Regions from separate parts of the Enterococcus sp. LJL90 genome, predicted to be linked through region 3. Evidence: predicted binding sites of a transcription regulator. Region 3 holds the regulator's gene; each other region holds the start of a gene.

Region 1 (4,195 bases), on a different contig from region 3:
TTATTTAATAAGTGAGTGAAAACAATAAAAAATAGATACTGCCAAACAATTCACTACAGATAAAATTGCGCCAAGACAAGGTCAAGGCGCAATTTTTTTAATTTTATTTGACTTAGTTTTATTAAGAGAGTTTGTTCAGTTGTTTTTTTTCATATGTTTAACTCGTGATGAAATTTCTTTATGGCGGCCATGGACCATCGGACGAGCTTGAGGATTTCCAAGGTAGCCGCAGGTTCTTTTGACAACGTCACATGACTTTGGATCGTGATTGCCACATTCGGGACATTCAAAGCCGCGGGCAGTTGGATTAAAGTCACCTTCAAATCCACATTCATAACAGTGGTCAATTGGTGTATTGGTACCTAGATAGCCGACCCGGTCATAGGCGTAATCCCAAACAGCTTCTAAAGCTTTGGGATTTTGTTGTAGCACAGGATATTCACAGTAGTGGATGAACCCGCCGGAACAATATTTTGGATAATCTTTTTCAAAGTCCAATTTTTCAAAAGGTGTTGGGTTCTTGCGGACATCATAATGGAAACTATTGGTATAGTATTCCTTATCAGTAATATTAGCTACAACGCCAAATTTTTCAGTGTCTAAGCGGCAGAACCGATCTGTTAAGCTTTCACTTGGAGTAGAATAGACGCTGAAGTGATAGCCGTACTCGTTGCCCCAATCATCAGCATGAGCCTTCAATTCTTTTAAGATGCTCAAAGTAAATTCTTTGGCTTCAGCATCTTGCTCCCATTCGCCTCCGAAAAAGGCGGATGCTACTTCATACAAGCCGATGTAGCCGAGGGAAATAGTCGCACGTTTATTTTTAAACAATTCATTAACGGCATCTTTACGGTTTAATCGTTTGCCAAAGGCGCCATACATATACAAAATTGGCGCATTAGCAGGTGAAGCTTCTTTACAGCGTTCAACACGATACACAAGGGCATCTTTCATAATGCCTAAGCGTTCTTCTAAAATTTGCCAGAAGCGATCAAGGTTGCCGGAGGATTCTAACGCAATCCGCGGTAAATTCAAGGTGACTACCCCAAGATTCATCCGGCCGACATTAATTTCTTGGCCATTTTCATCCTGCCAGCCTTGTAAAAATGAGCGGCAGCCCATTGGTACTTTAAAACTACCGGTTAATTCAACAATTTTGTCATAACTTAAAATATCAGGATACATCCGTTTAGTAGCACATTCTAAGGCTAACTGCTTAACATCGTAATTCGGGTCGTTTTCAGATAAATTGACACCACGTTTTAAAGTAAAAATTAATTTCGGGAAGATGGCTGTCCGATGCTCACTGCCAAGTCCGTTAATGCGAATTTGCAAAATGGCCCGTTGGATTTCCCGTTCAAACCAATTTGTGCCAAGGCCAAAGCCAAGGGAAGTAAAAGGTGTTTGCCCATTGGAGGTGAACAGGGTATTGATTTCATATTCCAAACTCTGCATAGCATCATAAATATCTTTTTGAGTTTTAGCTAAGGCATAGGCTTTACGTTTATCAGCAACTTCAATCCATTCTTCCGCATCTTTTAAATGTTTTTGGTAATTTAATTTTGCAAAGGGTGCTAGTAGTTCATCCACCCGGTCTGCTGAACAACCGCCGTACTGGCTAGAGGCGACATTGGCGATAATTTGTGAAATTTGAGCCGTTGCTGTTTGAATTGATTTAGGCGATTCAACTTCGGCATTGCCAATCTTGAAGCCTTCAGTCAGCATAGTTTTAAAGTCAATTAAGCAACAATTGGTCATCGGTGTGTATGGATGATAGTCCAAATCATGATAATGAATGTCACCTTTTTGATGAGCATTGGCCACATGGGGCGGCAACATTTTTAAGCCGATGGATTTTCCAACAATCCCAGCGGTCAGATCTCTCTGTGTGTTAAAAACATCACTATCTTTGTTAGCGTTTTCGTTGACAACAGTTTGGTCTTTGTTAATCAGCTTGCCAATGGTAAAATTAATATCGGTTGCTTTGGAGCGTTCAAAGTCCCGTTGCGTCCGGTAGTTGATATATTCTTGAGCCAAGTCATATTCGTTTTTCTCAAGTAAAATGTGTTCAACCACATTTTGGACTTCATAAATTTTTACGTTATGGGCGAAGCGTTCGCTGATTTCTTGGTCAATCCGGTTGACAATTTCTTGAATTCGTTCGTGGGCTAAAGGGTCGATGGAACCATTAATTTTGGCTTCCGCTTTAACTAAAGCATCGTAAATTTTTTGGTCGTCAAAGTCCACTAAGCGACCATCCCGTTTGACAACTTTGAATTTTGCAAGTCTTGGATGCAGTAGAATTTCCGTATTTTCCCGTTGGATTTTCATCATTTTTTTCACACTCATTTCCTTTAATCTCGCTTTCTATAATAAAACATTTCACAAGATAGAGCAATAGTTTTCCGGAAGATATTTATCAATATCTGGTATTTTATAGAGAATATTTTGAAAGATAGCCACCAGATATAGTGGGTCCACTGTTTAGGCTTGTTTGACGGGATTTTTGGCTGAATATGCTATGATAGAGGGGAGGAAGTGATGAGATGAAAACAATTATTGATGTAAAAAATCTGACCAAAACCTTTGGCAGTCGAAAAAATAAAGTCAATGTGCTGGAGAATATTTCTTTTTCTGTAGAGGAGGGAGAATTTGTTGGCATTATGGGGCCAAGTGGTGCCGGTAAGACAACTTTATTAAATATCTTATCGACAATCAGTTTTCCGACCCTCGGCAGCATTGTAATTAATGGTGCCGATTTAACTAGTCTTAAAGGCGATAATCTCAGCGAGTTCCGCAGAAAAAATTTAGGGTTTATTTTGCAGGATTTTCATTTAATGAATACTTTAACGGCCCGAGACAATATTTTATTGCCACTGGCGGTTGAAAAAAAATCACTGGCTGAAATCGACCAAAAAATCGCAATGGCTAGTGAAATGTTAGGAATCAAAGGGATTTTGAATCAATATCCCGATGAATTATCGGTGGGACAAAAACAAAGGGTGGCAGCAGCTCGGGCCTTAATCGAAGAGCCCAAAATTATTTTTGCTGATGAGCCAACTGGGGCGTTGGATTCGACTTCTGCCACTGAACTATTGAATTACCTTCATGATATTTCTTTACATAAGGACACCACGATTTTAATGGTGACCCATGATCCTTACACGGCGAGCTATTGCAATCGGATTTTATTTATCAAAGACGGCGCCATTTTTTCTGAAATTGTGCGACGGGGTTCCCGCCGTGAATTTTTCAATAAGGTGATTGATATGCAGGCGACTATCGGCGGGGGAGGGCGCAGCAATGCTATTTCGGCTAGCCTTTAAAAGTTTTCGCCGGCAAGTTAGAAGCTATCTGATTTATTTTTTGAGTATGATTTTAGCGGTGACGATTTTTTATACCTTTAGTGCGCTGACTTATAATGATGCGATTATTGTGCGAGCTAATCAGGATATTCACCTGTCACAGGTCTTAGTTTTAGGACAAATTGCTGTGATTGGGATTTTATTATTTTTTATGCTGAGTACCAATCGCTTTTTCTTAAGAAGGCGGGCAGAGGAAATTGGCATCTATCATTTATTCGGTCTCAATCGCTGGAAAATTACCGGGCTTTTTATTAGTGAAATTATTATTCTAGGGATCTTAAGTCTAGGAATTGGTATTGTGATTGGCATCGTGTTTTCCAAAATGTTTTCCATGATTTTGGTTAAGGCGATGGCCTTGAGTATTGAAAGCAGCTTTTTTATTTCTTGGCGATCAGTTGGTTTAACGGCGGGTACCATGTTTTTTATTTTGTTGATTGTGGCCATGCGCACCGCTTGGATTTTGCAGGACTATTCAACCCATCAATTGTTTAAAATGGATCAGCTGACCAGCCAACAACTTGAAATGAGGGGCTGGCAAAAGGTGCTGGGGGCAATTAGTGTATTGTTTCTATTACTTTCCTATTTAGGAGCTTTTCAGACCTTAGCTCTGGGAAGATGGTTGGCCAATTTTTTTGATGGTTCAGGTTTTTATGCGAATTTTCTCGGTATTTTGATTACACTGTTTTTGGCGAGTGTCGGCACCATTTTTTTCTTTATCTGGGGTTTGCGCTGGCTGCTGTGGCTTGTCGGGCGCAGCCGCAAAATTACAGAACAGAATTTAACAGGTCTACTGATTGGCAATCTGCGGGCCCGTCTAACCCGCAACCGCC
Region 2 (4,195 bases), on a different contig from region 3:
CAAAGATTGCTCATGATGATTTTACCAGCGACGGGATTTTGCTTATTTGCAGAATCAATATTAATGATGTAAGGATAACCGGATTCCTGCTGCAATTTAGAAATTTCATTTTCTAAATCCCGGGCCTTAATTTTAGTTTTACGGATGTTTGGATTCTTCACCATGTTGTCGTATTCAGCGGAAATATCAACGTAAGAATAAGGCACGCCGTATTCTTTTTCAACGCTGTAAGGACTGAATAAGTACATATCGGCATTTTTACGGGTCAATTCGTAAAATTTATCCGGCACTAAGACACCAAGGGATAACGTTTTGACACGGATTTTTTCATCGGCATTTTCTTTTTTCGCCGATAAAAACATTTCGATGTCCGGATGGAAGACGTTTAAGTAAACCACGCCGGCTCCTTGTCGCTGACCTAATTGATTGGAGTAGCTGAAGCTATCTTCAAATAATTTCATCACTGGTACGACACCGCTCGCTGCTCCTTCATAGCCTTTAATTGGAGCGCCGGCTTCTCGTAGATTAGACAAGGTGATGCCCACGCCGCCGCCGATTCTTGACAATTGCAAGGCTGAATTGATTGACCGACCGATACTATTCATATCGTCGGTGACTTGGATTAAGAAACAAGAAACCAATTCGCCCCGACGTTTGCGGCCGGCATTTAAAAAGGACGGTGTTGCTGGCTGATAACGCTGATGAATCATTTCATCAGCTAAGGTTAACGCCAATTCTTCATCCCCATCAGCAAAATAGAGGGCATTGAAGGCAACACGGTCTTCATAGGTTTCCAAGTATTCCGTTCCATCATTAGATTTTAAGGCATATTGGGAATAGAATTTATAGGCTGCCATAAAGGATTTAAATTGGAAATTTTGTTCCGCTAAAAATTGGTATAATTTTTCAATAAAGGCTGGTGAATATTTTGCGATAAATTCAGCCTCCAAGTAATCATTGTCAATTAAAAACTGGATTTTTTCATTCGCAGAAGCAAAGGTTCGTGTATTCGGTTCGGCATTTTCTTTGAAAAACGCCGCCAATGCTTCTTTATCTTTATTTAAAGGGATTTGTCCGTTAACGGGACGATTAATCTCATTATTTAATTTAAAATAGCTGACATCTTTAAGCTCTTTTAGACTCAAGTTCCATCACAACCTTCTGAAAATTTTGGACGTCTTCATTCGTGCCGCTAAACTCAAAGGCGAACACTAAGGGGACGTGGTAATCACGGGCAATATCTTTGGCGGTGTAGACAAATAAATCGGCAAAATTGCGATTGCCCCCGCCGGCAACGCCCAGCATCTGGCTGGCATTGTCTTTAAAATCAAGAAAGTCGTTCACTACCTCTGTCATTTCAATGTCATAGGTAGGAACAACTAATACAAAGGGCTCATTTATCTCAAAAAAAGGATTTGCTGGCTCAATTTCATAAGCGGGCAAATCCAATTTTTTTATAAAACGCCGAGTTTGACCAGTTATTGAATAGTAGACAATTTTCATCTTAGCTAGCCAATGATTTTAATTGATCAGGACGGAAACCGATAATGGCTGTGGCATCTTTAAAGGTTACCGGCACACTTTGGAAACCTTGTCCCTTTAAGAAGTCAACTGCTTCAGGTTGCAAATCGATATTGATTTCTTCAAAGTCGATCTGATTTTCACTTAAAAAACGCTTGGTCATCTTGCATTGCATGCAATTATTTTTAGAATAAATTTTCACCATTTTGAAAAACCTCCACTCATTTAATGTCATATATTAGTATAAATTCTTCTGGAAAAAAGTCAATGGAAAAACACTATATATTGTGGTGTGGATAAGTTGTGATACTAAGTTTTGTGGTTTTGCTGTTTTTTAAAGCCCCTTACATTCACGCCAATCAAGGCTTCTTCACTTTTTTCTCTGTTCAATGATTCCCTGAAAAAATTTTTTATCCACAATTTTACCCACAAGCTATGAAAATGCAGCTTAAAAAAGTAAAAAAAATCAAAAGCTGTGCACTTTTAAACTAGTAAGCGCTTTATTTAAATTAAAGTCCGCTAAAATCAAGCTTAGAATTTGTACGAAATGCACAAATTAGATTGACAAAGTGAAGAAAAAAGCATAATCTAGAAGTAATTACTGAGAACGATTCTCATTATCGGATTTTGACAGGAGTGATCAATCATGAATGCTTTATTAGATATGAAGGAAAATATTACGTGTCGCGTCAAAGAAATTCAGTTGGATGACAACACAACGCGCCATCTTAAGGAATTAGGAATTGTGCGAGGCAGTAAAATTGTCATCACAAAATTGTCAAAGGATAATGGCATCGTCCTCTCGCAAAATGCTCGACTGGCGATGAGCCAGCAAATTTTAGCCGGCATCCTAGTGGAGGAAGCACCGACAGAAGAAACTAGCCTGCATTCCTTAGACATGCTGGCAATCGGTGAGAAGGCCAAGGTCATGCGAATTTACGGCAGCGGTGCAGTCAAGCGCCGGCTGATGGATATGGGGTTAACTAGAGGCACGGAGATTCTAGTCAGAAATTTAGCTCCTTTAGGCGACCCAATCGAAATTACACTGCGGGGCTACCAATTGAGTCTACGGAAAAATGAAGCCGCCCAAGTCTTAGTCGAAAGAGAGATTGGCCAATGAGAGAGATTGCTTTAGTCGGAAATCCTAATTCTGGAAAAACAAGTCTATTTAATTTAGTAACTGGTTCCAATCAAAGAGTCGGCAATTGGCCGGGGGTAACGGTTGACCGCAAAGAAGGCTTTTGGAAGGAAAACAAAGAGATTAAAATTCAAGATTTACCGGGAATTTATTCTTTGTCACCTTATACACCAGAAGAAATCATTGCCAGAGATTATCTATTGTCCCGTCAGGCCGATGCCATTTTAAATATTGTCGATGGTACGAATTTAACCCGCAATTTGTATTTAACCACTCAGCTTTTAGAAACTGGAATTCCTGTGGTAATTGGGTTAAACATGATGGACCTAGCAGAAAAAAATGGCCAGCAAATCAATGCAGATAAATTGGCGTATGCGTTAAATACACCCGTTGTCCCAATGAGTGCCTTGAAAAACCGCGGCGTTAGTAAAGCGTTGAAAGAAGCCAGCCAAGTTGATTATCATGAAGACGGTTATCCAGTTTATAGTGATCGTTTAGAGGCGGCCTTGGGAGAAATTGCTACTATTTTAGGACAAACGGTAGCTGAGCGGCAAGCCCGTTGGTATGCAATTAAATTATTTGAACGGGATATTCGCGTAAGCCAAGAATTATCCCTCAGCCAGTTTCAAACCAAAGAAATTGAAGAAATTATTGCGATCACTGAAAAGATTTTTGATGAAGACAGTGAGTCTATTTTAATTAATGAACGCTATAGTTTTATTGAAGGCGTTGTAAAACTTTGTTACAGCGAAGAAGCCGATATCAAGGCAACCTTGAATGATCGGATTGACCGGATTGTCACCAATCGAATCTTAGCACTGCCGATTTTTGCCGGCGTGATGTGGCTAGTTTATTATTTAGCGATTCAAACGGTGGGCGCGATGGGAACGGACTGGGTCAATGAGGTTCTCTTTGGTGATTGGGTGCCCAACTATTTAGCCGTAGGTCTAGAGTCTATCAACGTAGCACCATGGCTGCAAAATTTAATTTTAGATGGTATTGTGGCTGGGGTCGGCGCTGTCTTAGGTTTTGTCCCGCAACTATTGGTTTTATTTTTCTGTTTATCAATTTTAGAAGACTGTGGTTATATGTCGCGGATTGCCTTTGTAATGGATCGGATTTTCCGCAAGTTTGGCTTATCCGGTAAGTCTTTTATTCCGATGCTTGTGGCAACTGGCTGCGGAATTCCTGGGGTTATGGCTAGCCGAACGATTGAAAATGAAAAAGATCGGCGGATGACGGTCATGCTGACTACCTTTATGCCTTGTTCAGCAAAATTACCAATTATTGCCTTGATTGCGGGAGCTTTTTTCCCAACTAGTTCTTGGGTCGCACCTTCTGCTTATTTTATCGGTATGTCGGCGATTGTCTTATCAGGAATTGCCTTGAAGAAAACCCGTTTATTTGCAGGAGATCCGGCACCTTTTATTATGGAATTGCCAGCTTATCATCTGCCGATTTTTAAAAACGTGTTGCGGCAGACCTTTGATCGTGGCTGGTCCTTTGTCAAAAAAGCCGGTACGATTATCTTTGTCT
Region 3 (4,195 bases):
TAGCGGACCCGTTCCATAATCCGTTTGGCTTTAATTGGTTCCTCGTCGCCTTTTTGCGAGACGCTGAGGTGTTCTTCAAACTCCGTTAAGTTAAAGTTGGAGGAAAAGAAAGTTGGCAATTGCTCCTGCATCCGATGCTGCAAAATGACACCAAAAACTTCATCACGAATCCAAGGGCTCATCGAATCGGCTCCCACATCATCCAGCATTAAAATCGGCGCTCTTTTTACAGCGTCTAATTTTGGCCCAACAGAATCATTGCCGATTGCCTGTTTCATCTCTACTGTAAAGGTCGGAAAGTGAACTAGCGTTGTTTCAAATCCTCTGACGGCTAACTCATGAGCTATTGCACCTAATAAATAGGTTTTGCCAACACCAAAGTCGCCCACCAGATACAAGCCTTTATGAAAATCTTTAGGTGTAGCGACAAACTCATTGATAAAGGTCATCGCTTCAATTAGTGCAGCACTTCTTTCGGTGTCACGATCAAAGTTGGCGATGGAGGCATCTTGAATATCTTTTGGCATATCCACTGCCCGCACGCGACTGCGGATTTCTTCCTCCCGCTTACGGGCCATCAAGGCTTCCGTTGGCACATAAGTCACATCGATAAAATGAAAATTCATCGCCAGCTGCGGCTCGTAGCCTGGGGCAATCATTGTGGGATCATTTAATTGGTATTTGCGTTTTTCTTGAACAAATTCATAGAGTTTTGCGTAACTTTTTTCGATATCAGCATCGGTCAGCTGATCACGATGCTCTGCGATAAAGGCTGCGACATCTGGATCTTGTAAAACTTTTTGAACCATTTCCGCTAATTTGTCCTGGTAATTTCCTTTGCGAATAATCTGTGACAATTCTTTTCCCATATCCTCCATGGCTAGTCACCTTCCTTCAAAAAGTCTTTCAGCATTTCATCTAATTCCGCTTGGCGCTCTGGGGCAATTTGCGCCTCAGGTAAGGTTTTTTGATTCATCCACTCTGGCACTTTTTCCCTGCGCACTTTGCGATTAGTATTGCGATAATTTTTAGTTTGTTTTGGCTTATTATTCAAATCCCGGGCATGTTTTAAAGCCGCTTCCGGCGTTTTAATGCCGCTTTGGGCCCATTCATTGGCAATCGAATTGACATAGGTGCCGTTTAAAACCGGCGCATTTTTGGCGACCAATACGTAATGAATTAAAATATTGACGACAGCGGCCGGTAAACCGGAGCGATCCACTAAATTTTTAACAATCCAAACCTCAGGATCGCCGATAAAACCGCCTTTGGCTTCCTTCAAAGCTTGAAAATAGGTCATCGGCGGATAGAGTTCTGCCTCTTTGATTAATTCGATATCTTGTGGTGAAAAGCCCTCTGCTTTGAGAGTATTTTCCCGGCGAATTTTCTGGTCTGCCTCACTTAGCTTGGTTTGCGGCTCAGTTGATGGAGTATCATCAGTAGTTTTTTTTGTGACAGGCATTGTTTGGGCTGCTTGACGGACAGCCTTATGAAAATCTTTTAAGGAAATTTTTTGTTCCGTTAAGTTAGAAGTTCTGGCTAACAGTTCACTAAGCTCGATTTCTTCATAGCCATACATCACATGATGGACAAAAATATCTTGTCTTTCTTCAGCCGTTAAAGAAGTGGTCACACCCAAACGGGCTAAGTTGGCTTCGATTAACTGCCAATCCAAATCCTCACCCTGATCAATTCCCGGTGGATTCTCCAGTGAAAAATCAGCGGCGCTTTCTTCAAGCCTGCCAAAGTTTTCTGCGAAACGGCCTTCATTGAAGGAAAAAATTTGTTTGAATTTTTTAGTGACTTCCTGAAAACCTGAGATATCCAAAGTTTTTGGCTTGAAGCGCTGCAGGAGGCGCTCGTATTTTGTCTCACTGACATATTCCTTTAACAGAAAATGCAAGAGACTATCTTGTAGAAAAGCTTCTGGTGCTAAAGGTTCCTGCAACTCATAAAGATACTTGCGACCCAATTGAGCATCTTCTTGGTAATAGCTTTTTAATAAGCCAATCGCTTCTAATTTTTGGCGGTCTTCAAAAAATAATTGTAAACCAACATTTAAATCAGTCAGTAAATCGGCATGGATGGCAATCTCACTTAGACCATACTGCCATTTGATTTCCCCTAAAAAGGAGAAGTACAAAGCTAAGGCTGAGGCACCGATAATCGGTTGATACAATTGCACAAGGGTTTCCTGACTGCGATCGCCTAGGGGCAATTGTTTGCCAACTTGAAATAAATATTTTGGTAAGACTTCATCCCAAGCATTTTCCACGGCAACCCCTCCTTACTCTTCACCATTTTTGGCTTTGTCGACGATTTCTTGTAATTCCTTCAAAAATACCGACATATCTTTAAACTGCCGATAGACACTGGCAAAACGGATATAGGCGATTTCATCTAGATTGACTAAATTTTCCATCACATATTCGCCGATTAAATTGGTCGAGACTTCATTTTCACCAAGCGAACGAACCCGATTTTCAACATCATCGACAACCTGTTCCATCTGTTCCATCGCAACTGGGCGCTTTTCGGCAGAGCGAATCAAGCCCCGCAAGATTTTATCACGATTAAATTCTTCTCGAGAACCGTTTTTCTTCACCACTAGTAAAGGTGTTGCTTCAATCCGTTCAAAGGTAGTAAAACGAAAGCCACAGTTTTCACATTCACGGCGCCGGCGAATCGTGCGGCCATCATCTGTTTGACGGCTGTCTATAACCCGTGAATTATTATGTTGGCATTTTGGACAACGCATCCGATTTCCTCCTCAAATTGAGTTTGAAAAATGCTCAAGCAAACTAGCTCTGCAAAAAATTCAATCAGATTTTTTTTGCATCAAAATTTGCTTTTGCTGATTTCAATCCCTCAATAATATAACAATCATTTCTTTCTTGTCTATTATTATAACATGATTGAATCAGCGGATAAAGTCGTTGTTTTTTAGCCAATCGATAACTTGTTTTTCCGTTTCAGCGGGTGTACCTTGATTATCAAAAATAATATCCGCTCGCTCTTTTTTTTCGGCAATTGACATCTGGGCATGGATTCTAGTTTCGGCGGTTGCCAAATCAAAACCGTCTCTGAGCATTAGTCGCTGCACTTGGAGTTCTTCTGGTAAATAAACTACCGCCACCGCATCCATATAATGTTCGTAATTGCCTTCGTATAATAACGGCACATCGACAATCACCAATGGGCTGCTTAGCTTTCCAGCAGCAATTTCCGCTAAAATTTGTTTGCGGATAAAGGGATTTAAAATTTCGTTTAACCGCCGGCGCCGCTGGTCATCGGCAAAGACAATTCTACCTAAGGCTTTGCGATTAAGGCTGTGGTCGGCATTTAAAATTTCTGTACCAAATTCTGCAACAACTTCCTGAAGCCCTTCGGTTTGCGGCTCCACGACTTTTCTAGCGACTACATCCCCATCAACAATCGGAAAATCAAACCGGCGAAAAATATTGACCACCGTACTTTTTCCGGTAGCGATGCCGCCCGTGATTCCTAAAACAAAGCTCATTTTCTGCCCCTCACTTTCAAAACTTGGCAATGGGGGCAAAAGTGCGTGCCCCTTTGAGCGACTTTAATTTTGACAATCGGCGTTTGACAACGAGGACAAGGCTGACCAGTTTGCCCGTAAACATTTAATGACAATTGAAATTTTCCGGCTTCTCCTAATGCATTGAGATAAGAACGAATCGTAGTGCCGCCAGCTGCCACCGCTCGACCTAAAACATCAATGATGGCTAAGCGCAAAATTTCAATTTCTTTTTTCTTCAAGGTGTTGGCCGGCTGCTCTGGATGAATCTGTGCTTCCCAAAGCGCTTCGTCCACGTAAATATTGCCTAAGCCAGTAACCAATTTTTGATCCAGCAGCAGCGGTTTGATTGCTTTGCTGGATTTTTTTAACCCGGTTGTAAAATCAGCTAAGGTAAATAAATCCGGTAAAGGCTCTGGCCCCAACTGCATAATACCTTTATAAGTATTACTTTGATCCTTGGCTACTAGGGTCATACGACCAAACTTACGAACATCATGATAGTGCAGCTGGCTGCCGTCTGTAAAATGAAAAACAACATGGGTGTGTTTTGTCAGCGGTGCTTCAGCTGGGGAAAATTCGTACTTGCCTTCCATTCTTAAATGGGAAATCAAATCCCAATGGTCCAATTTGAAAATTAAAAATTTACCTCGTCGC

Evidence for each region. The regulator NrdR, encoded in region 3, represses ribonucleotide reductase genes. The targets are predictions, from matches to a motif close to ACACNATATATNGTGT.
Region 1: the regulator NrdR is predicted to act here: its motif matches at 2,460-2,475, upstream of nrdD (anaerobic ribonucleoside-triphosphate reductase).
Region 2: the regulator NrdR is predicted to act here: its motif matches at 1,797-1,812, upstream of nrdH (glutaredoxin-like protein NrdH).

Annotation. Positions count from the first base shown of each region.
Region 1 is NZ_JBXPBQ010000004.1:26,973-31,167, forward strand. It holds gene nrdD (anaerobic ribonucleoside-triphosphate reductase) at 136-2,334, opposite strand; gene AC1Z3S_RS10300 (ABC transporter ATP-binding protein) at 2,547-3,326, shown strand; gene AC1Z3S_RS10305 (FtsX-like permease family protein) at 3,304-4,195, shown strand, end outside.
Region 2 is NZ_JBXPBQ010000003.1:313,473-317,667, forward strand. It holds gene nrdE (class 1b ribonucleoside-diphosphate reductase subunit alpha) at 1-1,145, opposite strand, end outside; gene nrdI (class Ib ribonucleoside-diphosphate reductase assembly flavoprotein NrdI) at 1,126-1,503, opposite strand; gene nrdH (glutaredoxin-like protein NrdH) at 1,505-1,726, opposite strand; gene AC1Z3S_RS09680 (ferrous iron transport protein A) at 2,168-2,641, shown strand; gene feoB (ferrous iron transport protein B) at 2,638-4,195, shown strand, end outside.
Region 3 is NZ_JBXPBQ010000002.1:237,165-241,359, forward strand. It holds gene dnaI (primosomal protein DnaI) at 1-878, opposite strand, end outside; gene AC1Z3S_RS06025 (replication initiation and membrane attachment family protein) at 881-2,275, opposite strand; gene nrdR (transcriptional regulator NrdR) at 2,288-2,758, opposite strand; gene coaE (dephospho-CoA kinase) at 2,921-3,520, opposite strand; gene mutM (DNA-formamidopyrimidine glycosylase) at 3,517-4,195, opposite strand, start outside.